3 regions of the Aeribacillus sp. FSL W8-0870 genome follow, and region 2 is predicted to be linked to each of the others. Evidence: riboswitches for the same ligand, from Rfam matches in the RefSeq annotation. Region 2 holds a riboswitch; each other region holds the start of a gene.

Region 1 (8,191 bases), 1.9 Mb from region 2:
ATATAGAATAGCCGGAATAGCTGCCGCTTTGGCAATGTCCCAATACGTAATGCCGTTTCCGATAAATTCAACCATTAAAAACGCAGCTGCTCCCATTACCGGCGGCATTAACTGACCGCCTGTAGATGAAGAAGCTTCCACCGCTCCTGCAAAATCTTTGTTATAACCAAGCTTTTTCATCATCGGGATGGTAAACGCGCCGGATGTGACGACATTGGCAACTGAGCTTCCGCTGATCGTTCCTTGAAGAGCGCTGGAAAAAATAGCTACTTTTGCAGGACCGCCAATTCTGCGCCCTGCAACGGCAACGGCCAAATCATTAAAATATTGACCGATCCCTGTTCTGATTAAAAAGGAGCCGAAAAGGAGAAACAAAAAGATGAAGGTTGATGACACGCCTAGCGGAGTTCCTAAAATCCCTTCGGTTGTAAAGAACATAGTTTGAACAATTCGTTCAAAACTAAGACCGCTATGCTGAAGAAAATTAGGCATGCTAGGACCAAAATAGGCATACGCCAAGAAAAGCAGCGCGATGATCGTAATCGGCAGCCCAACCGCCCTCCTTGTTGCCTCTAAAACTAGTAAAATAGCTAAAATTCCGATATAAAAATCCGTTTCTGTCAATATTCCGACGCGCATTACAATGTCATCAATGAACAGCGGCCAATATGCTCCAACGCCAATACTTAAAAGCGCAAGGATGATATCATACCAAGCCACTTGAAATTTATATTCTTTCCTCTTTTTTCGATTAGCCGGAAACAAAAGAAAAATCAAAGCAAGCGCAAAACCGAGATGGACAGAGCGCTGGATTTGCGCTGTAAAAACACCGAAAATTGATGTATACAACTGAAACAGCGAAAATGCCAATAATCCGGCAAATGCGATGCCTCCCAACACGCCTTTTAGCTTCCTCGTTCCTGCTTCAGGATCATATTTTTCAAGCAGCATTTGCTGCTCTTCTTCTGACAGTACGTCAAATTTCTCTTTACTCACGAATATTCACTCCTTTCACCTGCTGCCAAATACTGATTTTTGCCGGTTTTATTCTTACCCATGAGCCGGGTCCAAAAAAATCCGCCAATTTGTAGCTGTTACCTTGATAAACGATTCGGTGATCGGCCTGTACTTGTCCAATTCTCAAATCAATATAGGAAAATTCTCGCTCCATGTTTTTTATAAAAAATTTTCCATCCTTTTCTAAAAATTTCCCCTCCCCTTCCGCATTAGAAGGCATTCCAACAGCAAAATTTTCATACTCAAGTTCTGTCTGAATGATTTTGTTATTGCGTAATGTATATGTCTCCTTCACATCCGTAAGATGGATGGAATGAGTGTACTGAATTTGAAACAAGTCATCATCACGGACAGGCAGATAACCTAATAAGTCATTCTGATCTTCATGATAAAAAGCGATGGCATTTACAATAGGAAGGAAAAATAAAAAAACGTTGATTGTCATAAAAAGGGGAAGACAGATGAACAAAGCTTTCATCCTAGCTCTCATGAAAATCCCCACCTAAAATGGAGTTACATATAATGAAATCGATAGACCGTTTAAAACGGCCTATCTTTGATGCGTTATGGCTGGATTCCTTTTTCTGAAAAATACGTTTCAGCCCCTGGATGAAGCGGCAAATTGCCTATTCCATCAAGGGCTGCCTCCGCTTTGATTAATTTGCCTTTTGCGTGAGTAATTTTATTTGTATTTTCAAAAATCGCTTTTGTAATATTGTATACGGCATCTTCATCCAATTCGCCGCGGACGACCAGCATCGCTTTTACAGCGACTGTTTTTACGTCCTCAGGAATTTTATATGTCCCCTTTGGTACTGTATCTTCAGCATAGTAAGGATATTTTTCTATCAATTGTTTGATTTTGTCATCCGCAATCGGAATTACTCTAATTTCTTTTTGTGCTGAGAGCGATTCAACTGCAGCCGTCGGTGTCCCCGCAGTAATGAATGCAGCGTCTATGCTTCCGGATTGAATGCCGTCCGTTGATTCGTCAAAAGATAAGCTTTGCGCTTTAATATCATCAAAGCTTAATCCATGAATTTCTAAAATTTGCTGTGCGTTTGCATTCACTCCAGACCCAGGGGCACCAACGGAAACCGACTTGCCTTTCAAATCTTCAACAGAATGGATGCCGCTATCTTTTGTTGTAATAATTTGTACCGTCTCCGGATATAAAGTCCCAATTGCTTTAACATTGTCGACTTTATTGTCTTTGAACATCAATTCACCGTTTAATGCATAAGCAGCAATATCAGTTTGCGAGAACGCAATATCAGCTTCACCATTTTTTAGCGCTTGCATATTTTCTGCTGATGCTCCTGAAGATTGTGCATTTGCATTAAAGTCCGTTTCTTCCGAAATAATTTGCGCCATCGATCCGCCGAGCGGGTAATAAGTTCCTCCTGTGCCTCCGGTTAAAATGCTTAACGTCTTGCTTCCTGCCTTTTCCCCGCTTTGATTGGAGCCATCACTTTTGCTGCTTCCTCCTTCGCTGTTATTTCCACACGCAGAAATGATCATTATGAAAAGAAGAGCTGTTAAGAATATAAGTCCGCTTCGCCATTTGATCATTGATACTCCCCCTTTTTAAATTCGTTTGACTTTGGGTGCATTACTATCATATTAAAGAACAAATGAAAAAATGTGGGATAATATGTCAGCTAGATTATCAACATAAATCGAGTAGGAGGGAGCGATTAACTCCCGTCCTCTCACACCACCGTACGTACGGTTCCGTATACGGCGGTTCAATTAAGATAATTGACGCAAGTCTTTATAACTTCCGTGAATAGCTGTTCTCTTTATGCCAGTGGTCACTCCACCCTCCAAGAGATCTCCCACGGGATTCACCGCTTCCTCCCTCAAGTGAGGTACTACGTTTTCTGTGTTCATCATGACTCACTGAATGCCAAGGGCTATTCTCTCTTAATTGTTCGGTCCTTCTTAGTTGTTCTAGACCAACTAATACTATGACCTCTGCTGACTTCTGACGGTTCAGCTACTTATCACTAAGTAGGTTATGAAGCGTACTTCACATATCCGCCAGACCTCCCCGGGTAAGAGTGTAATCTTTCCTTCCATCCATCTGCTTCATTTACTCTGTATCACCTTCGGCAAAAAGGGCTTTGTTTTGTCTTGCAAACTCACCCAGTGATACCTAGCCTCATATGAAGTTCGTGTTCCTCAGACCGGAAGTTTGCCGCTCGCTTCCTTCAGATTCCGCGTCACCACGGACACCCTTGCGTTAAGCTAACTGCTACTTCTGCCTTCGCAGCTCGGGACTTTCACCCTATAGATTACACCCATGCCGGGCGCACAAAAAAGACAGGAATTGTCGGTATTCGACATCTCCCTGTCTTCTATTAAGGTAAGAAAAAATTTATTGATAGGCCAAAACAGTAGAAAGACCAGACTCCAAATCATTTTTTAAGTCTTCAAAATTTTCTAGTCCTACGCTTAATCGAAGAAGACCATCGGTTATCCCTCTTTTGATCCGTTCTTCTTTCGGCATCGCGGCATGGGACATTTTAGCTGGATACGACAAGATCGATTCAACTGCACCAAGGCTGACCGCGAAAACAGGCAGCTGAACATGATCAGCAAGAATCTTGACCGCTTTTTCATCTTCTAGTTCAAACGATAAAACCGCTCCACCGTTGACACTTTGCCGCAAATGAATATCTGACCCTGGGTGATCGTGAAGACCCGGATAGTACACTTTTTTAATGGCAGGGTGCTTTTTCAAAAATTCTGCTAATTGAGAAGCTGTTTTGACGGATTGATCCAGCCGCACATGAAGTGTTTTTAACCCTCTTAATACAAGCCAGCAATCATGCGGGCCGAGAACAGCGCCGAAGGCATTTTGAAGCTTGTAAAGCTCTTCGCCAAGCTTTTCATCCTTCACAACTGCCAGTCCTGCCAAACAGTCGCTATGACCTGCCAAAAATTTTGTTGCACTATGTAAAACAATATCGGCCCCTAAATCGAGAGGCCTTTGCAAAGCCGGAGTCATAAATGTATTATCAACAAATGTTAAACAGCCGTTTTCTTTTGCAAGCTTCACAATTGCTCGAATGTCCGTCACTTTTAACAGCGGATTCGAGGGCGTTTCAATGTAAATCACTTTTGTGTTCGGACGTATATTTGCTTTTACGGCATCAAGGTCCGTCATGTCGACAAACGTATATTCAATGCCAAAGCGCGATAAAACATCGGCAACGATCCGGTATGTTCCGCCGTACACATCTTCTGTGACCAAAACATGATCACCGGAAGAAAGTAAAAGAAAAGCTGTTGATATAGCGGCCATTCCAGAAGCAAACGCAAAGCCTCTCACTCCGCCTTCCAGTTCGGCAATCGCCTCTTCCAACGCTTTTCGTGTTGGATTTCCTGAACGGCTGTAGTCAAATTCAGGAGATTCATCCAATGTTTGCTGATGGAACGTTGACGCTTGCTGAATCGCCACGCTGACAGCACCGGTTGTCGGGTCAACCTTATGTTTATTATGAATCAATTTTGTTTGAAAGCTCCATTGGTCATGCATTTAGTAAATCCCCTTTCGCAGCTGCTTGCAATGCCTGCTTGAGATCTTCCTTCAAATCCTCCACGCTTTCAATCCCTACAGAAAAACGGAGAAGCCGGTTGCATACACCGTTTTGAATTCGGATTTCTTCCGGAATATCCGCATGTGTTTGGGTAGCTGGATACGTTATAAAGCTTTCTACCCCTCCAAGGCTTTCCGCAAAACAGATTAATTTCAGATTCTGCAAAAACGGGTTGACCCATTCTTCTTTTTTCACACGGAAGGAAAGCATTCCGCCTCTGCCAGGATATAATACATCATCAATTTCAGGAAGCTCTTTTAAATATGCCGCCAGCTCCCTTGCATTTTCCTGATGTTTGGCCATTCTCAATGATAAAGTTTTCATTCCTCTAAGCAGCAGCCACGAATCAAAAGGAGATAATACCGCACCAATTGCATTTTGATGCATGGCTAATTTTTCGCAAATTTCTTTCCCTTTTGCACAGACCAGGCCGGCAAGGACATCGTTGTGACCGCCTAAATATTTCGTTGCGCTGTGAATCACGATATGCGCTCCTTCTTCAATCGGACGCTGCAAAACAGGTGTGTAGAACGTATTGTCAACGATCAGCAGCAAATTGTGCTTCCGGACCAATTCCGCCAACGAGGAAATCGATGTTTCCTGCATAAGCGGATTAGTGGGGGTTTCTAGAAAAATCGCTTTAGTATTTTCGTTTATTAATGATTCCGTATATTCGCGAGACGTAAAATCGTCATAGTGGAAGGAAAGACCGTATTTGCGCCACTCTTCTTCAAACAAGCGGTATGTCCCGCCATATAAATCTTTTGAAACGATCAGTTCATCTCCACTTTTAAATAAAGCCATAATCGTCTGAATCGCTGCCATTCCGGAAGAAAATGCAAATCCTTGATCGGCTCCCTCCAATTTGGCTATGGCGTCCTCGACAAGCTCTCTCGTTGGATTTTTTGTCCGAGTGTAATCATAACCTGTTGATTCACCTATTCCTTTATGCCGATAGGCTGTGGACAAATAAATGGGGGCGCTTACTGTTCCTGTAAGAGCTTCACTTCGATTTCCTAATTGGGCCAAAACTGTTTCAATATTCATCTTTGACTTTCCTCCTTTTTTAGTTAGTAAAAATGTGCTGCTTTCATTGCCTGTAGAGGAGGCTTTAAAAATAAAACGCCCTCTTCATAAGAAGAAGGCGTTTATTGTTTGGCTCCTTCTTATCTTCCAAGCATATCTTACGGCAAAATGCTTGCTGGATTTAGCACCTTGGTACAAAGGTTATCATGCCGCCGTCCTTGTACCGGTTGCTGAGACTTCTTCGGGCCAGTTCCCTCCGCCTCTCTCGATAAGAATTCCGATATGAACTTTTGATAGGTATAACTTTACCTCAGTTTTAAAAAAAATTCAAGACGTTTCCTGCCAACAATTCCGATAACTTTGATTTATTTTCAGTAAAACTAAAGAAAAATAAGAACTTTCTTTAAATAATCCGTCGATTCTTGAAATGTTTTTTTGCGAAAGCCAAAAGGGAAATTTTTTTGTATGGATCACCTTTGATCCTCCATCATTTCAATGAAGTGGTTTTATTTTCCCCTGAGGCTTCTCAAATTTTAATAGATTTTAAAATATAAATATTCAATTCGGAAGCTGTCGTATTTGGAGAAAAATTGTGAACGAGGTGATCTTCTTTAGAGGAATTGGAAAATTTTAAGAGTATTTAATAAACAGTGAATGAAACGATTGAATTGGCAAACTAATCGTTTGATAAATTTTTCGCCAACTTCTGTCAAACGAACCCGTACTCCATAAAGCAACTGAACAGAAAACGAAGATGCGATATTTGTTTTGCAGGTGAAGCTGGGAAGCAAAAAAGATGAACATAAACGTGCCGTTGGAAAATTTGCTGAACATTCTTTACTGATGCGCCTTCTCTTTTTTATCAATATTATGGAAAGGAAAGACTGTTTATGATGCTGTATATAATCGACAGCATACGAACCAATAATTTTCATGACGAGCAAATGATGGGGCAAATCAAAATTATGTGAGAAAACGCTTTCTAAAAACTGGAACATCATCAAAACAATGTGTACGGAATTTATTATGATTATGAAAGCGACTACAGAGGAGATTATTTATTAAGCATTGCAATTGAAGAAAATAATGGGGAAGCTTTTAATTGAAATCCCGAGGAACATGAAAATAAAGTTTTTCAAGTAGATAAAACGGACGAACAAGGCATTTTTAAAACTTGGAGTAAGATTTGGAAGCAAGAAGAAACTGGTTTAAGTAGAGCGTGCTTACACATATGATTTTGAAAAATACGGCCCAAATGGAGAAATTGAAATTCATATAGGCGCTGTCTAATAAGTCGATTTTCCGGCTTATAGACGCCCCTTTAATGTTTTAGAAATGTTGATATATCAATGTTTATAATCTTTCGTTTTCAATGGATTTTGACTTTCTGGACAGCTCCAAACAATGTGAAAAAACGGGAGCTTATTCGAGCGATTTGAATAAAAAGCTCTCACAACAACAGAATCCCAATATACAGGCATAGTCATAAACAACTTTTGGGATAAGCCCTGTTTTAACAACTGCTTCATCTTGAATTTACATCAACAAAATAACCCCCCTATCCAGAAGCCGCATAATATCAAAAAGCTTCTGTATAGGGGGTTTATTGCTTAATTCAAAAAGCTTGTATCTACAAGACCTTTAAGATCCGGTTTTTCTTTTAAAAATTTCAAGTCATAAGAAGAGTTAGAAAAGTCTTGAAGAACTTTTTCATCCACTTCGGTTGTATAGCGGACACGTTCCCAAGCGCTGTCGATAATTTCTGGGTCAAGCTCTTGATTTGTTATTTCTTTAATCGATTGAATGGCAATATCGCGTGCTTCCTCTTTGTTTTTATTGATGAAGTCGACTGCTTTTTTGTGGGCTTTGACAATATTTTGAACTAAATCTTTATTTTCTTTAATAAATTTGTTGCTCGTCACTAAAACAGTGTTCGGAAGCGTTGTGCCATAGGCGATATCTTTCGTATCGACAATCACTTTCGCCCCGTCTTTTATTAATAATGAAGCCCAAGGCTCAGGCACAGCGGCTAAATCCACTTTTCCCGATTCAAAGAAAGCTTGATATTGTGCCGGGTTTCCAGTTGTATGCTTTAATGTGCCGCCGATTCTTGATGAAGCAATGTCGTAATCTTGCAAGTACGTTTCAAATTGGACATCGTGAGTGCAGCCGACACCAGGAGTAATGAATGTTTTATTATGAATATCATCTAAGCTTTCGATTCCGCTTTTTTTGCTTGCTACGACGACAGTACCCCCAGATGACGCACCGGCAATAATTTTCACGTCTGCACCATTAGAATAGTTATTCATGACAGGAGCTGGACCGACAAGCCCGGCGTCAATTTCGCCGGTTTTCAACGCTGTCATAAAAGCACCGCCATCCGGAAAAGTTTTATATTCAATCTCTACCTGATCCCCTAGCGCTTCTTCATAGTAGCCCTTTTCCTTCGCAATCATCGCCGGAACATGGTCAATATTTGGGAAATAGCCGATGACTACTTTATTTTTTCCGCTTTTCTCTTTTCCTGATGCCTCATTCCC
Region 2 (8,191 bases):
TCTGGAGTAGAAAGATGCAGAAATACTTTCTCATTCGGCAATAACGTTTGGTCGAGTATGATCACCGTATTGTTTTCATCATCCAGTTGTACGGATTGAATGGCTTTTACTGCTGTCATAAAACTTTTCCCCTTCAATAAATTTGCGGACACTTTGTAATAAAACATTCACAAAGTCGTCGCCTGTACGAATGTTTGCACGTTCAAGAATAAAGGTTTTACCAGCTGTTAAACAAATTTTTTCAGCCAAAGCTCGGGATTCTTTATTTTCAATTGACGTGATGTCTTTTACATGGGCGATCCCAATAATTCTTCTGCATAATTCAAGTCCGGCAGCGGCTGAGGCATCCTCAAGGATGGAATTTAAATACCATTCTTTAAAACTAGGTGCACTTGCAGTTCTTTCTTTTATATTCTCATCCCAAGCATGTAAAAATTTTTTTGTAAACAGCTCTATTACGTCTGAGATTGTTTGTTGAATATATTGCAAGTAGTCTTCCTTTGTTTCTTGATCTTCAATTGTAAAGCTTGCATTTACATAGGCGAAAATAAGGTTTGCAATCACATTCCCAATATCGAACCCAGCAGGTCCATAAAAAGCAAACTCAGGATCGATTATTTTTGTTGAATCTTCCTTTATAAAAATGGAACCGGTATGAAGGTCGCCGTGGAGGAGGGACTGTGCTTTTGTCATAAAATCAAACTTCAGTTTAGCTGTTTCCAATGCAAGCTTTGAATCATTCCAAATTTCTTCGCGGATGAATTCTCTCGTTTCTGGAAATACATCATTTTGCTCACAGTCGTAAAAAGGTTCTGTATACACGAGATCTTCTGTTATTTCACATAATTCTGGGTTTGTAAATTTTTGCACCAATGCTTTCTTCTCTTTATGATCGATAACGGCATCTGAAGTAAGCAATAAGGTGTTGACAAGAAACGTTGTAATATGATCGGCAAACAAAGGAAATTTTTTATGTTTTAAAAGAGCTGTCCTCATAATTTCATGGTCAGATAGATCATCCATCACACAACAATTCATAATCGGATCATACGAATAAACCTTAGGTACAAATCCAGGCGCTAATTCCCCTTGCAGCTTCAATGCTTCGCTTTCAATCCGATTGCGATCTGGCGAAACTTTAAAGGCGTCTGAAATACGTGCAACCGGACCAGCTTGTTTAATAATGACAGACTGGCCGCTATTTTGATCAACGACACGAAATACATAATTTAAGTTGCCATCGCCAATCTCTCGGCATTCCAATTCTGCGTTTTGTTCAAAAATATCGAGTTTTTTCTGTACATATTCGATGACATCTTTCTCAGTCATCGTAAAATATGTTGTAAAATCCTTCAAAAAAATTCCCTCCTCTATCTTTGTTTGTCATAAAGCGAAAAAAGAGTCTTTCATAATATCCATTCACAATATGGGGACGACATTATTACAAGACCACTTCGTCACCTGCTTGTAAAAGCCGATTTCGGCAAATGCTCCAAATGGATTCGGATTTCTAGATCCAAAGCAGCCGCCGCATCCATTAAATAGAGGGGGCTGTCTAATAAGTCGATTTTCCGGCTTATAGACGCCCCTTTAATGTTTTAGAAACGTTGATATATCAATGCTTATGATGTTTCGTTTTCAATGGATTTTGACTTTCTAAGACAGCCCCTTCCCAAAAATATAAATCTGCATCATTTATTCTTGATTTTCCCCATCCCGCCATAATACTTGATAAATTATCTGTGTTTACTTGGTTTTCAAGTGAAACTATATCCTCTTGTAACATAAGACAAGCTTATTTTTGTGGTGCTCTTTTAGCTGCAAGCTTCTTCGCAAAAATGTATAAACCTATTAAAACCGGGTCAACAGCCGCTGTGGTATTTTTCATAGTTTCTTTGCATTCAGGAACATTGTTCACTGAGCTGGATGAATCGTGTATCCGAAGAGCAGCCAGTTATATGAAAAAGATGATGTTAAGCTTGCAGCTGTGAACGTTTAAAGCCGCTTTTTCATCAATTTTTTGAAAACTTAATTTACTTCTTCTTTTTCGTAAACAGGCACCCAGCCTTCTTCTGACACAAAGATGCGGATCGCAACAACTTTTCGGTCATCAGCTAATGTGAAATAGTGGCGTCTGCCCTCTGGAACAGAAATAAGGTCTCCCGGATTAAGATGCACTTCAAAAAATTTTCCGTCCTGTCCTTGAATAACAAAAATTCCATGGCCGCTTACAATAAAGCGCACTTCATCATCTGTATGATGATGTTCACGCTGAAAATTTTTCAGCAGCTCTTCAAGGTTTGGCGTATGATCTGCTAAAGAAATGACATCCCAAGCTTTGTAGCCGCGTCTTGCTGAAATATCTTTAATTTCATTTTCAAAAGATTGTAAAATCGTTTGTTTTTCCTCATCATTTAAAAGATATTTCTCTTTTAAATGCTCTGGTAATTTGGCAATATCCCATTGCTCGTAAATAACACCTTGTTGATTTAAAAATGAAATCACTTCCTCTTGATTGCTGATAACTTCGTTTGTTCCTTGAATTTTAATCGTTGTCATGTAAAATACCTCCTTAAAATGTTTAATTATTTAAAGCTCCTGTACTCGCAAGGAGACCGGCTTTTGCTTGAATAAGAGCAAGCTGATACTGAAATAAAAATTCACAAGCTTCTAAAATTTTCTTTGCTTCAAAGCCATCTTTTCCCCATACAGTAATTCCGTGGTTGCGAATAAGAACTGCCCCTTTATCCTCCTTCACGAAATCGCCCAAAGTGCTTGCTAATGTAGGAATATGGGCATAATTATAAATAATCGGAATCTGTAATTCTGCATCTTCCTCCCAGCGGTCAAACGCTTTTATCAGTTCTTGTCCTTGAAATACAATTTTCCCAGCGTCACCATAAAGTTCAGAAATGACATTATTTGCAACCGTATGTACATGCAGGCTGCAGCCGGCTTTGCTTCTTTTATATATTTCGCAATGCAATAGCGTTTCTGCCGAAGGCCTCAGATGTGTTGCGCCTACAGGATTTCCTTCTCCATCAACAAGCAAAAAATCTTCCTTCGTTTTTTTTCGTTTATCTTTGCCGCTTGCGGTCACAAGAAACTGAAGCGGGGAATCTTGAACTTTTATGGCTAAATTGCCGCTTGTCCCCATAAACCAATCCCTCGCAGCAAGCTCCTCTTTAATCTCCGCAAGCTCATGAACACGAGTTAAAACGACACTCATTTTGCGCCACCTTTTTCTTCTATGAAATTTGTTTTGTTTATTGTCTTCTCTAAAATGTCAATACAGTCGTAAAATGTTTCGAAAGATTGATAAGGAATAGAAAATTCTTGACATTTTTTTGATAAATAATCACGTGCAATAACTGTATCTGCAATCTTCGCGGCTTCTAAATCTGTGACGGAATCCCCGATGATGATGGAATGAGTGTCAGCATTTGCAATTTGCCGAATAATTGTCGGTTTGCAGCACCCACAATTTTGATTGGGACATTTTTCATCACACGTATAAGGCCAATGAATGGTGATCGTTTCTCCGCTAAAATCCGCTTTATTGCAAAACAGTGCGGTAATAGAATCAAAAGGCTGCAACAGCGGTTTAATAAAAAAATCGATTCCGCCGCTGACAATGTATAAAGGAATGTTCATGTTTTTCGCATAATGAACAAAGTCGCGAAATCCTTCCCTTATTTCTGCAGTTTCTAAAATATAGTGAATGATGTCACCCTTTAAAGAAGATGGAAGAAGTGCAAACATCTTGCCGACTCCTTCCTGAATACTAATCGACTGGGAAAGGACGCCATCCTTCAATTGCTCCCACTCTTTTGGAGCGAAACGCTTCATGATGCTAACGATGTTATCTTTTTTTGTCACCGTTCCATCAAAATCACAAAATATTACTGGCTTCAATTGGACGGTGCCTCCTTCCATCCCCAGAGCCGAATTGCTTCTTGTAATTCTATGTCTTCAGCTGCTTCATTAAGGGGAACACCCCGGGAAACAGCGTCAACTGCTTGACGGAAAGCTTTTCCTCCACCTTTAGCACCTTGCGGGTGACCGTGAACACCGCCTCCTGCATTAATGACACAATCTTTTCCAAAATCATGAATTAAAATGGGAACAAGACCCGGGTGAATGCCAGCAGATGGAACAGGAAAAACTGGTTTTAAAACTGATTTCTTCACCAATTCTTCTTTCACGTTTAAAACTTTGTCACGCTCCAATGCAACGCTGCCATATGGTGAAGGGAACAACGAAAAATCTGCTCCAGCAATTCTTATCAATTTTCCAAGCAATAAGGAATGAGAGAGCCCATATTTTTCGGATGAAGTAAACGATCCGCTAAACGCCGGATGAGCCATAATCGGGAGGGCGATTTCATCATCTTCCCTTAATGCTTGCAGCACATCGAGGCCATATGTAAAAACATTAAATAGCAAAATATCGGCACCTAATTCTTTTGCTTTTCTTGCCTTATCTTTCAATTCAAATGTTTTTCCCGTCAAATTGACCGCATACAAAGTTCGGTGTCCTTTTTCTTGATACACGTTATCAAGAACTTTTTTGCCTTCCTTTATTCTTGTTTCAAATGATGTGAGCGAATTTTCAAAAAGTATTTCATCATCCTTTACTAAGTCGACGCCCCCGAGAGCCTGCTCCCGCAATTGGGCAAGAAGGTAATCTATATCACGTCCAATTACACCTTTAAAGATGCTCATCACTAACGGTCTGTCGTAAACGCCAAGTTTTTCTCGTATCCCCTGAATTCCAAATCGAGGACCTGGAAAATACCGAAAGATCTCATCGTCAAACTGCAAATCTAGTAATTTTATTTCTCCATCTAGTGATAATTTTCCAAAAGTTGTCGTTAAGATGGCAGGAATGTCTTTAGAAAAGTTTTCTCCCGGAAAGCGAATGTGAAGCTGTGCAATCGTTTTGCCGGAGGATGGATCCTCGCCTGTTTCTTTTATTTCAACCACTTGTCCTTTATGCTTTTTTAACTGCTCTTGCACTAAAAGAGGAAGATCAGTCCACGAACCTACCGTTAATCCAAGAGCAATGCCTTCTGCTTTTTTTTCTAAATCTTCTCGTTTCGCAATGATTTGGTATACTGCTGTTACGTGACCCATTTTTTCAATCCTCTTCATTCAGATTTTTTTATATAAATAAAACCTCTTCAATAAGAAGAGGTTTTTTGTCAAAACAACTTCTTATCTTTCAACATCTCTGTTGGGAGAATTAGCACCGTGCTCATCATATGAGTCGGTTGCCGGGCTTCATTGGGCTCATCCCTCCACCTGCTCTTGATAAGAGTTTTATTATTAACTTTATAATTCTTATTTGGTTACTTGGATTATGCCACTATCCTTCCCCTCTGTCAACACTTTTTTACATCATATTCGATTCAAATTCGCTTACATTTTTCTGATGGCATGCTACAATTATTTAATGGTGCAGTTTACAATTTGAGGTATTTACCGGAACTTGAGGTTGAGCCAAAACAGGAAAGCCTAAAAAAAGAGGACGAAAAAAGAAGGTACAACATCTTTTTAACGTCTTCCGATCGCATCATGCTAGATTACTAGACTTAGAAAAACTGGTTGAATTACGCAATTATAACGTTACTGGTTATCGTGAGACAATTTGTTTCTTGTACCGTTATTGGTTATGTTGCTTTTTGAATGATCCAGAAGAAGCCTTAAAACAAACGCTAACGTTTAATTTACAGTTTAATGAGCCTTTAAGAAGATCCACCAGAAGCGCTGAAAAGGCCTATTATGCACGGAATAACGAAGAAGCAAACCGAATAGCCAGAGAAAAAGGGTATCCTGGCGCTGGATATAATATCAGCAATAAAAAATTAATTGAATGGTTAGATATAACAGAGGACGAACAACGCCATTTAAGCACGATTATAGATGCGAATGAAAAGCGGAGAAGGAAACAAAAACGCCGGGAAATGGGCGTAAAAAGCCGTGAGGAGTATTTAAAAGAACAGCGCAATAAAACGGATAAGAACTTAGAAAAACTTAGACAAGCAATTGAGTTGAATCCTGATTTCTCGAATTACAAATTAGCTAAATTGCTAGGAATAAGTGAATCGTATGTAAGGAAAGGATGTTATATGTTATTTACTGGAACGGATGATTTAATTAAAAACGAGGATCGATCAATTAAAGAACATGATGTTTTATATTCTAGAATTAAACCTGAAAATTAAACATTTGATAGGAGGAACCTATTTTTATGATTAATTTTTGGAATAAAGTTACTAAATACAAAGAAGCACGTTATGCTGCAGGAATGAATTTTGATCTTGAAGAGATAGAACCCTTTTTAAACCATTTATCAAACTCAATTTTAGATTCAGGCTTGACTCAAGAAGAAATCAACATGATTCTATCTGAAATATCTGAAATAGATAAAATGAATGAAGACAATGAGATCAAAGAGTTTGGAACTTTCGATGTTATCTATAAAGGAAAGCCATCAAAAATAAGGGTTCAAGCTGAAATCCACATTGAAGATGGGGATAAAGAGTTAGTGCTATATATGTATAGTACTAAAAAATTGGTAGACGTTATAGAAAAGGAAATGCTAAAGGTGGAAGAGCAAAGGGAATTTTAAAGGTGGAAACAATTAAATTTGTTACTGTAGTTGAGCAATTTTCATTACAATAATTACCATGTAAAAAGAGACAAACGGAGTACCCCTTATGCCACATGAAGCTGTTTTTTAACGACATCAATGGGAATATCTTGTTTCGCTGCATCGTAAATAAACTCCACGAGGCTATGTCCTTTCTTCTTTCGAAGGAAGTCAAGCCCGGTAGAGAAATCGCTGTTGGATTCGACCATACTGTACACATAAGCGAGTTGCACCAAGATCCAATACCGTTTCACCGCCCGACGTTGACGAACGCGGTACCCATCGAGCTTCAGCTGGTCTTTCGCTTGTCGAAAAAAGCATTCGATCGACCAACGCTGGGCATAGTAGCGCAAGATCTCTTCATCGCTTAGCTCCCGGTCGGTGCTCAAGACGCAGTGAAGATGTTCAGGTGTCATCGGCTGATCGGCTTTCCAAGCCAACAACACAACGGCATCATCGAGACCTTTCAGCGCTCCCTCGTAGCGATACACGCGATAACGCTCTTCTCCCACCGTGACGAGATGGGTGTCGTTCGGTTCGATATAGCGGGCAAACTGTTTGGCTTGGATGGCGATGCCTTTTGGATAAAGAACCCGATTCGTCTTGAGCATCGCAATGACGTGGAATCCTTTTTTCAGGCAGGCTTCCACGAGTGTTTTCGATGGGTACCAAGAATCCATCAGCACATAAACAGAACCGTGCACATCCAAAGAAGAAAGCATCTCGATGGCCCATTGACCCTTGCTTTTCCCATCCGCCTTGTCGTAGAGGCGAAACGCAAAGGGAAAGGCTTGCGTCATCGTATGAACCATGAGCCAGACGAGAGAGTGTCCCCAAATCGACTTTTTGTCCGCGTGAGAATAATGCCAATTACACCCTTCAATAGCGTGTTTCGCCTGTGACGAAGGCTTCGTTTTTCGGCAGATCGTATCATCGATCGAAACAAAAATGGGGTGATTCTTTCGCTTGGCCGTTCGTTCCACATGACGAAGCATCCACTGCTGGAGTTTGCGAAGCAAGATTTCTTCATCCCAAGGGCTTTTCGTGAAAAAATGGCTCAGTGTCGTTCGATGGTTGGGATGAAAGCTCTCATGATGCAGATCGGTCAAGGTTCCCACAAATCCTTTCGTTGTCAGCGCATCGATAATATGAACGAGATGCTTCATGACCGGCTTAGAGAAATAAAGGGCCAGCCCCAACATTGCGAAAAACTTGTCGATTCCTTGGTGATGTGGTAGTCTATTCATGAGACATGAACCTCCTTGAGAATGGTTTGGTGACACATCTATTCTAATCAAGGAATCGGGTTCATGTCTCCTTTTTTGTTCGGATGTAAATTTATGTTAGTGAATTTGCTCATCTACAGTTTGTTAATTAAAATCTGGATTTAATTTTAGGCTGTCGAGTTTTTCTTGACAGCCCTCCCTCTATAAATGTTGATATATCAACGGTTGTAGCCGTTTCAGGGGTGTCAAAAAAATATTTTTCGACAAAGTTTCTAACATTATTTCTTAAATATGTGTATATCTTACATTGA
Region 3 (8,191 bases), 1.7 Mb from region 2:
GGAGGAGAAGGGAATGAAGATTTTGCGGGGAATGATCGTTTTGATGCGGTCAATGCATTCTATTTGTTGATGAAACATCCGCAAGTGAATCCGGATCGCATTCACGTTTTTGGCTTTTCAAGGGGAGGAGTCATGGCCTTGCTTACTGGGATTATATGCTCAAATGTTCGATCTGTTGTAAGCTGGGGCGGGGTGTCTGATATGTTTTTAACTTATGAGGAGAGAAAGGACTTAAGAAGGATGATGAAAAGAGTTATTGGAGGGACACCGAAGAAATATCCTGACCGCTATAAATGGCGGACACCGTTGTATTACCTTGAAAAAATGCAAGCACCCGTTTTAATCATTCATGGGGGAAAAGATGAAAACGTGTCAATTGAACATGCATATCGATTGGAAAGAAGGCTGAAAGAATTGGGAAAGCAAGTGGACAGCTGGTATTTCCAACATTTTAGTCATCATTTTCCGCCTCGGCATAACCGGATGGTTTTAGAACGAATGATAAAATGGATGAAAAATTGACCATTATATTTTTCATATGATACATACTAAAAAATGATCGATCAAATGAAAGGGGATTGGAGAAATGGGCATGCCGCTTGAATTAAATACGATGATTATTACAAAAGGGAAGGAAAAGCGGATAGAGGAAAACGTATTTCAGCTTGTCAAAGATGGCTATCGCCTTTATCCTATGAATATTCCTTTGGAAGTTCGAAAAACGTTGATAAGCGATCCTACAGGAACAGCTGAAATTATTAAATTGGAATGGGCTGATAACAAAACCGTGCTTACTTATAATCTCACTTCATTGTACTCAACCAATTAACCGTCACCATATTTCCGTTCATTTGCTGAACGGATTGTGGAAGGAGGAATTTGCTTAATTTTTTCGAGTACGGCTTCCATTTGTCTTATCATAAAAAATCGCGTAACCCCTTTTTCATAAAAGTTCGTTGAAAAAGGGGTTTTCGTCTAAAAATCTGCGTTGCCGATTTGTTTTGCCAAACCACATAAAAATATTAAAAGGCTATCGACAAAGTGATATGCTCCCCTTAAGGTAGACAGATTAAAATATAAAAAATCTGTTTTACCTTAGGGGGAGTTTTTCTATGTATAAGCAATATACAACAGAGCTCAAACTTGAAGTTTTACTTGCATATGAAAACCGAGAATGTACTATTCAAGAGCTTTGTAAAAGGTATCAAATTACTAAATATTCTTTAAGGCAATGGATAAAGACAAACGAGGAAGAAAAAAAGAAGAAGCAGAGTTATCTCCAGAAGAGAAAATGAAACTGGAGATGAAAAAGTTAGAAAGAGAAAATGAGCGCTTACGTGCGGAGAATCTATTTTTAAAAAAGTTAGAGGAAATCGAAAGGAGGTGAAAGTAAACCAAATCCGTTTTGAAGACAAGTATATCGCAATCCGGGAACTTCATGAGAAAGAAAACTAAGCATAATCTTATATGTGAAATCGCCGGTATTTCACGAGCTGCTTACTATAAGTGGTTAAAACGTTTTCCCTCAACATGTTGCAGAAAATATATTGAATCGTGAATTTACAGCGGAAAAGCCAAGTGAAAAATGGGTAGCTGATGTCACAGAATTAAAATAGGTTCATCAAAGAGAGCCTATTTAAGTGCTATTCTTGATCTATATGATGGATCAATTGTGAGCGATGTTTTAGGACATTCCAATCATCATCATCTTGTATTCAAAACGTTGGATCAAGCCACCGTACTTTTAAAAGGAGAGCATCCACTTATTCATAGTGACCGTGGGTTCCAATATACCTCTCATGGTTTTAAACGTAGGATAGACCAAGCAGGGATGACACAAAGTATGTCAAGAGTAGGCAGATGCATTGATAATGGGCCAATGGTATCTTTTTGGGGAACGCTTTAAATGCGAGAAGTATTATTTACATAAGTATCAGACATTTAAAGAATTAGCTCTTGCGATGGATGAGTACAACCGCTTTTATCATTATGAAAGGTATCAAAAAAGATTAAGCGGCTTTAGCCCCATGGAATATAGAGCTAAAGCCGCTTAGGTATATTTTTATTATTTCTACAGTCTACTTGACAGGGGACAGTTCAAAGCCGATAGCCGAAAGTAAGTAATTTTTTTATATGATTGGACCGCCAAGTTCTTCAATTTCCTTCGGAACGTTCGAGAATTTTTTGAAGTTCTCTTTGAATGCTTTTGCTAATTCATACGCTTTTTGTTCATAAGCGTTTTTATCACTCCATGTTTTAATAGGCTGTAAAACTTCATCAGGCACTCCTGGAACATGAGCAGGAATCGCCAGCCCGAAAATAGGGTCTTTTACAGTTTCCACCTCATCGAGTTCGCCTTCCAATGCTGCCTGAACCATGGCTCTTGTATAAGCAAGTTTAATTCGTTTTCCTACTCCGTATTCTCCGCCGGTCCACCCTGTATTGACTAAAAATACTTTCACATCATGTTCTTCGATTTTTCTTCCGAGCATTTCAGAGTATCTTGTAGCTGGAAGCGGAAGAAATGGTGCGCCAAAGCATGTGGAGAACGTTGTTTTAGGGGAAGTAATACCCCTTTCCGTTCCAGCAAGCTTGCTCGTATAACCGCTTAAGAAATGATACATAGCCTGTTCTTTCGTTAATTTGCTTATTGGCGGTAGAACACCGAACGCATCAGCTGTTAAAAAAATAATAGTGTTAGGGTGACCCGCAATGCTCGGTTTAGCAATATTGTCAATCGCTTCAATTGGATAAGCCGCACGGGTGTTTTCTGTTAATAAGGAGTTGTCATAATCAGGAATTCGTGTCGATTCATCAACCACAACGTTTTCCAAAACGGAACCGAATCGAATCGCGTTATAAATTTGAGGTTCTTTTTCTTCAGACAAACCGATGCATTTTGCATAACAGCCGCCTTCAATATTAAAAATACCAGATGAAGACCAGCCGTGTTCATCATCACCAATTAATCGGCGTTTTGGATCGGCGGAAAGTGTTGTTTTGCCTGTTCCCGATAAACCGAAAAAGAGCGCGACATCGCCTTCTTGACCGACATTGGCGGAGCAGTGCATTGAAAATATATCTCTTTCTGGAAGCAGGAAGTTCATGACGGAAAAGATAGACTTTTTCATCTCGCCTGCATATTCAGTTCCGCCGATCAGGATTATTCTCTTTTCAAAAGAAATAATGATAAATGCTTCTGAGTTCGTTCCATCCACAGCTGGATCTGCTTTAAAGGAAGGAGCGGAAACAATCGTAAACGGATTTTTATGCTCCTTTAAATCGTCTTGGCTTTTCGGACGGATAAACAGTTGGCGAGCAAATAAATTTTGCCACGCCAATTCATTGACCACTTGAATTGGAAGACGATATTTTTTGTCAGCTCCGGCAAATCCGTTAAAAACATAAATTTCATCTCTATTTTTTAAATATTGTATGACTTTTAAGTACAGTTTTTCAAAAACTTCTGATGAAATTGGCTTGTTGACGGGTCCCCAATCAATTAAATGCTTGACAGAATCTTCTTCAACGATGAATTTATCTTCTGGTGACCGGCCGGTATATTTGCCTGTTGTAACCGAAACTGCACCTGTATTTGTTAAAAAACCTTCTTTCCTAGCTAAAACTTTTTCTACAAGTCGTGCGACTGGTAAATTATGATATGCATTTGGTCCGCTGATCAACGAAGCTAATTCATTTGATACATCTACAATATTCATATACATACCATCCTTTTTTTGCATATTTGAAATGGTTTTATAGAAATAGTATAACACATTCGCAAAAATAATCCATCCTATTTATCGATTTCTGAAAATAATGTTTTTACTATATATTTTGCCTTCATTTTTGGGCATCATACGAATCATGATTGATCAGCTGATACTGAAATAATGGATATCAGATGATTTGGAAAATTACAGAGAAGCTTTATTTATTGTTGACAAGTACTTTTTTGCTCCTGTATGATATACATTTGAACGGATACTCTTATCCCGAGTTGGCGGAGGGACAGGCCCTATGAAGCCCAGCAACCGGCTCGTTGAAAGAAGACAGTAGAATATGGCTTTCAAAATCCCGGTATTCTATGGACATACAACATGATGCGAAAGAATTCCATATTCATAGACGAGCAATGGTGCTAACCTGATGCAAGGTTATATCCTTGAACGATAAGAGTGAAAGGCAATGATGTTTATAACAACCTTTCCTCTGGCAGGGAAGGTTTTTTCTATGTATAAGAGAAATCTCGTTTAGCCAAGTTTTTCTTATCGTACGAAATATTTTGATATGTTTACAATAGTGGCGAGGGAATGAGTTCCGTGTCAATGACAAGGAGTGTAGCACTCCATAAACATCATTTTAAGTTTGAGGAGGAAGCAGTAAATGACAAAAAAGCGCCGTCTGTTTACATCTGAATCCGTAACGGAAGGGCATCCGGACAAAATTTGCGACCAAATTTCAGATGCGATTTTAGATGCCATTTTAGAAAAAGATCCGAACGCACGTGTAGCTTGCGAAACATCTGTCACCACCGGACTTGTATTAGTCAGTGGAGAAATTACGACAAGCACGTATGTGGATATACCAAAAATTGTGCGAGAAACGGTCAAAGAGATCGGCTATACGAGAGCTAAATACGGTTTTGATGCTGAAACTTGTGCTGTTTTAACATCAATTGATGAGCAATCACCCGATATTGCTGCAGGGGTGGATAAAGCTTTAGAAGCGAGAGAAGGACAAATGACTGATGAAGAAATTGAAGCGATTGGCGCTGGAGATCAAGGGTTAATGTTCGGTTTTGCATGCAATGAAACGAAGGAATTAATGCCTCTCCCGATTTCCATTGCCCATAAGCTTTCACGCCGGCTTACAGAAGTTAGAAAAAGCGAAGAAATTCCTTATTTGCGTCCGGACGGAAAGACGCAAGTTACGGTAGAATATGATGAAAATGAACAGCCGGTTAGAATTGACACAATTGTCATATCGACTCAACACCATCCGGAGGCAACTTTAGAACAAATTAAGCAGGATATTAAAGAAAAAGTAATTGATCCGGTTGCTCCAAAAGAACTGATCGATGAAGAAACAAAATATTTCATCAACCCTACCGGACGTTTCGTTATTGGCGGACCACAAGGAGATGCAGGATTAACGGGACGAAAAATCATTGTCGATACTTACGGAGGCTATGCGCGCCATGGCGGAGGAGCTTTCTCAGGAAAAGATCCGACGAAGGTAGACCGATCTGCAGCTTATGCGGCTCGTTACGTAGCGAAAAATATTGTCGCAGCCGGACTTGCAGACAAATGCGAGGTTCAGCTGGCCTATGCAATTGGTGTGGCGAAACCTGTCTCTATTTCTGTTGATACGTTCGGTACTGGCAAAGTAAGCGAAGATGTTTTAGTTGAATTAATTCGCAATAACTTTGATTTGCGCCCAGCTGGCATTATAAAAATGCTTGACTTGCGCCGCCCGATTTACAAACAGACAGCTGCTTACGGTCATTTCGGACGCAACGATCTAGATTTGCCATGGGAACGCACAGATAAAGCGGAAGCTTTGCGCGAACAAGCTCATCAATATTTGTAAAATAAAAAAGGTGTCCAATGCGATGCATGCATTAGACACCTTTTTGCTTTTATGGTCCGAATGCGACAAAACAGATGGTGCCTGCTGAAGCTCCTAGAACTATTCCCGCCAGCACATCTGAAGGGTAGTGTAGGCCAAGAAAAATTCTTGATAGTGCCACACTGAATGCGAGAGGAAGCAAAATCCATGTTAAGGCTGGAAAAAAGAGCAAAAATGGTGTAGCCACTGAAAATACAGCTGTCGTATGTCCAGAAGGAAATGAATGGTCAGTTAACGGATTTTCTAACATTTTTGTTTCAAATAATGTAAGATAAGGCCGTCTGCGTGGATAAATTCTTTTCACAATGAAAACCGGAATATGACTGAAAAAAAGAGCAGCTGAACTTGCCAAGGCAACAGTTTTTACAGGTTCATTAAAAAATAACATCAGCATTAAACATGTTGCAATTGAAAAAACAGCCCCTCCTAAATGAGTAATATACCGAAAATAAACATTCAGTCCTTTTCGTTCAAAATGCGAATTAATCAGTTTGAACAACTTGCACTCAAATTGGTAAAGCTGATTCAGCAGTCTGCCCATGTTAAAGTTCCTCTTTTCAAAAAGCAAAAATTCTTATAAAAAATTTTCTCTCATATTTATGTAAACTTCAACAAATCTAATAAAAATTTTACAAAATTTTAAAAATACATGAAGCTGCCCGGTAAAGAATGACATTTGAAAGAGAAAGTTTTAAAATGTTTTTATAAGCAATTTATATGTTGTTCATACGAGCAATATTTTTATAATATTGAGCTTTTTCGATATACTCGCGACGGATGCGTTCCATATCTTGAAGATCTTCTTCTGTTAATTCTCTAATCACTTTGGCGGGTCTTCCGAATGCTAAAGTTTTCTCAGGTATCTTTTTGCCTGGCGGGACAAGACTGCCTGCACCGACAAAAGCGCCTTTTCCGATTTCTGCTCCATCCAGAATAATCGAACCCATTCCAATTAGAGCTCCTTTCCGCACAATCGCACTATGGAGCAGAACTTGATGGCCGACGGTTACATCATCTTCAATAATTAACGGTTTATTTGGGCTCTGGTGCAGACAGCATTGGTCTTGAATATTGACCCGATTTCCAATAATAGTTGGGGCGACGTCACCGCGAATAACCGTCTGAAACCAAATGCTTGATTCATCTCCTATTTGAACATCGCCGGTGATTGTGACAAAATCAGCTATATAAGCCGAATCGCTAATTATAGGTTTTTTGTCTTTATATGGATAAATAACCATGGGAACCATCCTTTTCTTTTTTTCATATTATAACAAATTTTCCGCCATGTTCGGAAAGGAGTTAATTATGTGGAAATGGGTAAGTTCTAGTCCTAAAGCTGCGATTGTCATCATTCATGGAGCTTTAGAACATCATGGACGTTACAAATGGCTGATAAAAAAGTGGCAAACAAACGGGTACCATGTTGTTATGGGGGATTTGCCAGGACAAGGAAATTCATCCTCCAGACGGGGACATGTCCAATCGTTTGATGAATATATTGATGAAGTTGACCGTTGGATCAGGGAGGCTCAATCTTTCCAATTGCCGCTTTTTTTGCTGGGGCATAGCATGGGCGGTTTAATAGCCATACGTACGCTGCAGAGAAATAAAATTCCGTTAAACGGGGTCATTTTATCTTCGCCATGTTTAGGAATTTTGCAAAAACCGAGTAAAGCGCTCGATCTTTTGGCAAAAGGATTAAATATTTTCGCGCCTAGGGTACGCTTTGATTCCGGTTTGACAGTTGAGATGGCAACGAGAAATAAGGAAACTCAAGACATAAACAGAAACGACTCCCTTTACGTAAGAAAAGTTTCTGTGCGCTGGTACAGAGAGCTTCTTCATGCTATTGAACTAGCATTTCAGCAGCTTCCGCAGTTTCCAGATGTCCCTCTTTTCGTCATGCAGGGAGGAGAAGACAAAATTGTTGATAAATCAGCAGTTCAAAAATGGTATAGTCAGTTGAATCTCACGAAAAAGAGCTATAAAGAATGGGAAGGACTATATCACGAAATTTTTAATGAACCGGAAAGAGAACTTGTTTTTCAAGATGCGTTGAGATTTACAGAAAGCCATTTAACATAAACACTGGAATTTTACAATGAAGAGGTGAGTTGATCTTTGAGTATACCTGAACACCCTATCAGCCTTATGTCAAGAGTTTATAGGGAAATTCTTCCGACCGTCCATTATTACTTAGATGGGTGGAAAAAAAAGGCTGAGGAAATACCGAATCCTGAATTGAGAAAGCAGGCGCTTGCAAGCATAAATACGAAGGCATTTCATTGCGAAGGAGGAAGCATTTTAGCGCTTTTGTCGAACTCTCATATAGAGGAATGCATAGAGTTTATCGTTGCTTATCAAACGATTAGCGATTACTTGGATAATTTATGCGACAGAAGCACTTCTTTTGATCCGGAAGATTTCCGCATGCTGCACCAATCAATGAAGGATGCGCTGTCGATTCATGCAGAATTAAAAAATTACTACCAATTTCGTGAGGACCAAGATGACGGCGGATATTTAAAAGAGCTTGTCATGACATGCCAAAGAATGC

The links. A riboswitch is a leader RNA that binds a small molecule or an ion and turns the genes downstream of it on or off. The one in region 2 is predicted to bind S-adenosylmethionine.
Region 1: it holds a riboswitch for S-adenosylmethionine, as region 2 does, so the genes downstream of both, NSU02_RS06145 (methionine biosynthesis PLP-dependent protein) here and NSU02_RS16895 (2,3-diketo-5-methylthiopentyl-1-phosphate enolase) in region 2, are expected to answer to the same signal.
Region 3: it holds a riboswitch for S-adenosylmethionine, as region 2 does, so the genes downstream of both, metK (methionine adenosyltransferase) here and NSU02_RS16895 (2,3-diketo-5-methylthiopentyl-1-phosphate enolase) in region 2, are expected to answer to the same signal.

The regions. Positions count from the first base shown of each region.
Region 1 covers NZ_CP150165.1:1,257,331-1,265,521, reverse strand. The annotation lists gene NSU02_RS06165 (TRAP transporter permease) at 1-951, opposite strand, end outside; gene NSU02_RS06160 (DUF1850 domain-containing protein) at 989-1,507, opposite strand; gene NSU02_RS06155 (TAXI family TRAP transporter solute-binding subunit) at 1,582-2,589, opposite strand; gene metC (cystathionine beta-lyase) at 3,398-4,561, opposite strand; gene NSU02_RS06145 (methionine biosynthesis PLP-dependent protein) at 4,554-5,669, opposite strand; SAM riboswitch class I at 5,786-5,923, opposite strand; gene NSU02_RS06140 (aliphatic sulfonate ABC transporter substrate-binding protein) at 7,259-8,191, opposite strand, start outside.
Region 2 covers NZ_CP150165.1:3,472,466-3,480,656, forward strand. The annotation lists gene mtnA (S-methyl-5-thioribose-1-phosphate isomerase) at 1-119, opposite strand, end outside; gene mtnK (S-methyl-5-thioribose kinase) at 79-1,356, opposite strand; gene NSU02_RS16880 (cupin domain-containing protein) at 2,029-2,559, opposite strand; gene NSU02_RS16885 (methylthioribulose 1-phosphate dehydratase) at 2,582-3,229, opposite strand; gene NSU02_RS16890 (2-hydroxy-3-keto-5-methylthiopentenyl-1-phosphate phosphatase) at 3,226-3,936, opposite strand; gene NSU02_RS16895 (2,3-diketo-5-methylthiopentyl-1-phosphate enolase) at 3,912-5,135, opposite strand; SAM riboswitch class I at 5,214-5,319, opposite strand; gene NSU02_RS16900 (hypothetical protein) at 5,684-6,226, shown strand; gene NSU02_RS16905 (hypothetical protein) at 6,253-6,633, shown strand; gene NSU02_RS16910 (IS701 family transposase) at 6,720-7,901, opposite strand.
Region 3 covers NZ_CP150165.1:1,065,361-1,073,551, forward strand. The annotation lists gene NSU02_RS05250 (prolyl oligopeptidase family serine peptidase) at 1-522, shown strand, start outside; gene NSU02_RS05255 (DUF2584 domain-containing protein) at 587-829, shown strand; partial or broken gene NSU02_RS05260 (IS3 family transposase) at 1,241-2,054, shown strand; gene pckA (phosphoenolpyruvate carboxykinase (ATP)) at 2,130-3,719, opposite strand; SAM riboswitch class I at 3,988-4,179, shown strand; gene metK (methionine adenosyltransferase) at 4,387-5,592, shown strand; gene NSU02_RS05275 (phosphatase PAP2 family protein) at 5,642-6,172, opposite strand; gene NSU02_RS05280 (gamma carbonic anhydrase family protein) at 6,345-6,872, opposite strand; gene NSU02_RS05285 (alpha/beta hydrolase) at 6,940-7,719, shown strand; gene NSU02_RS05290 (tetraprenyl-beta-curcumene synthase family protein) at 7,756-8,191, shown strand, end outside.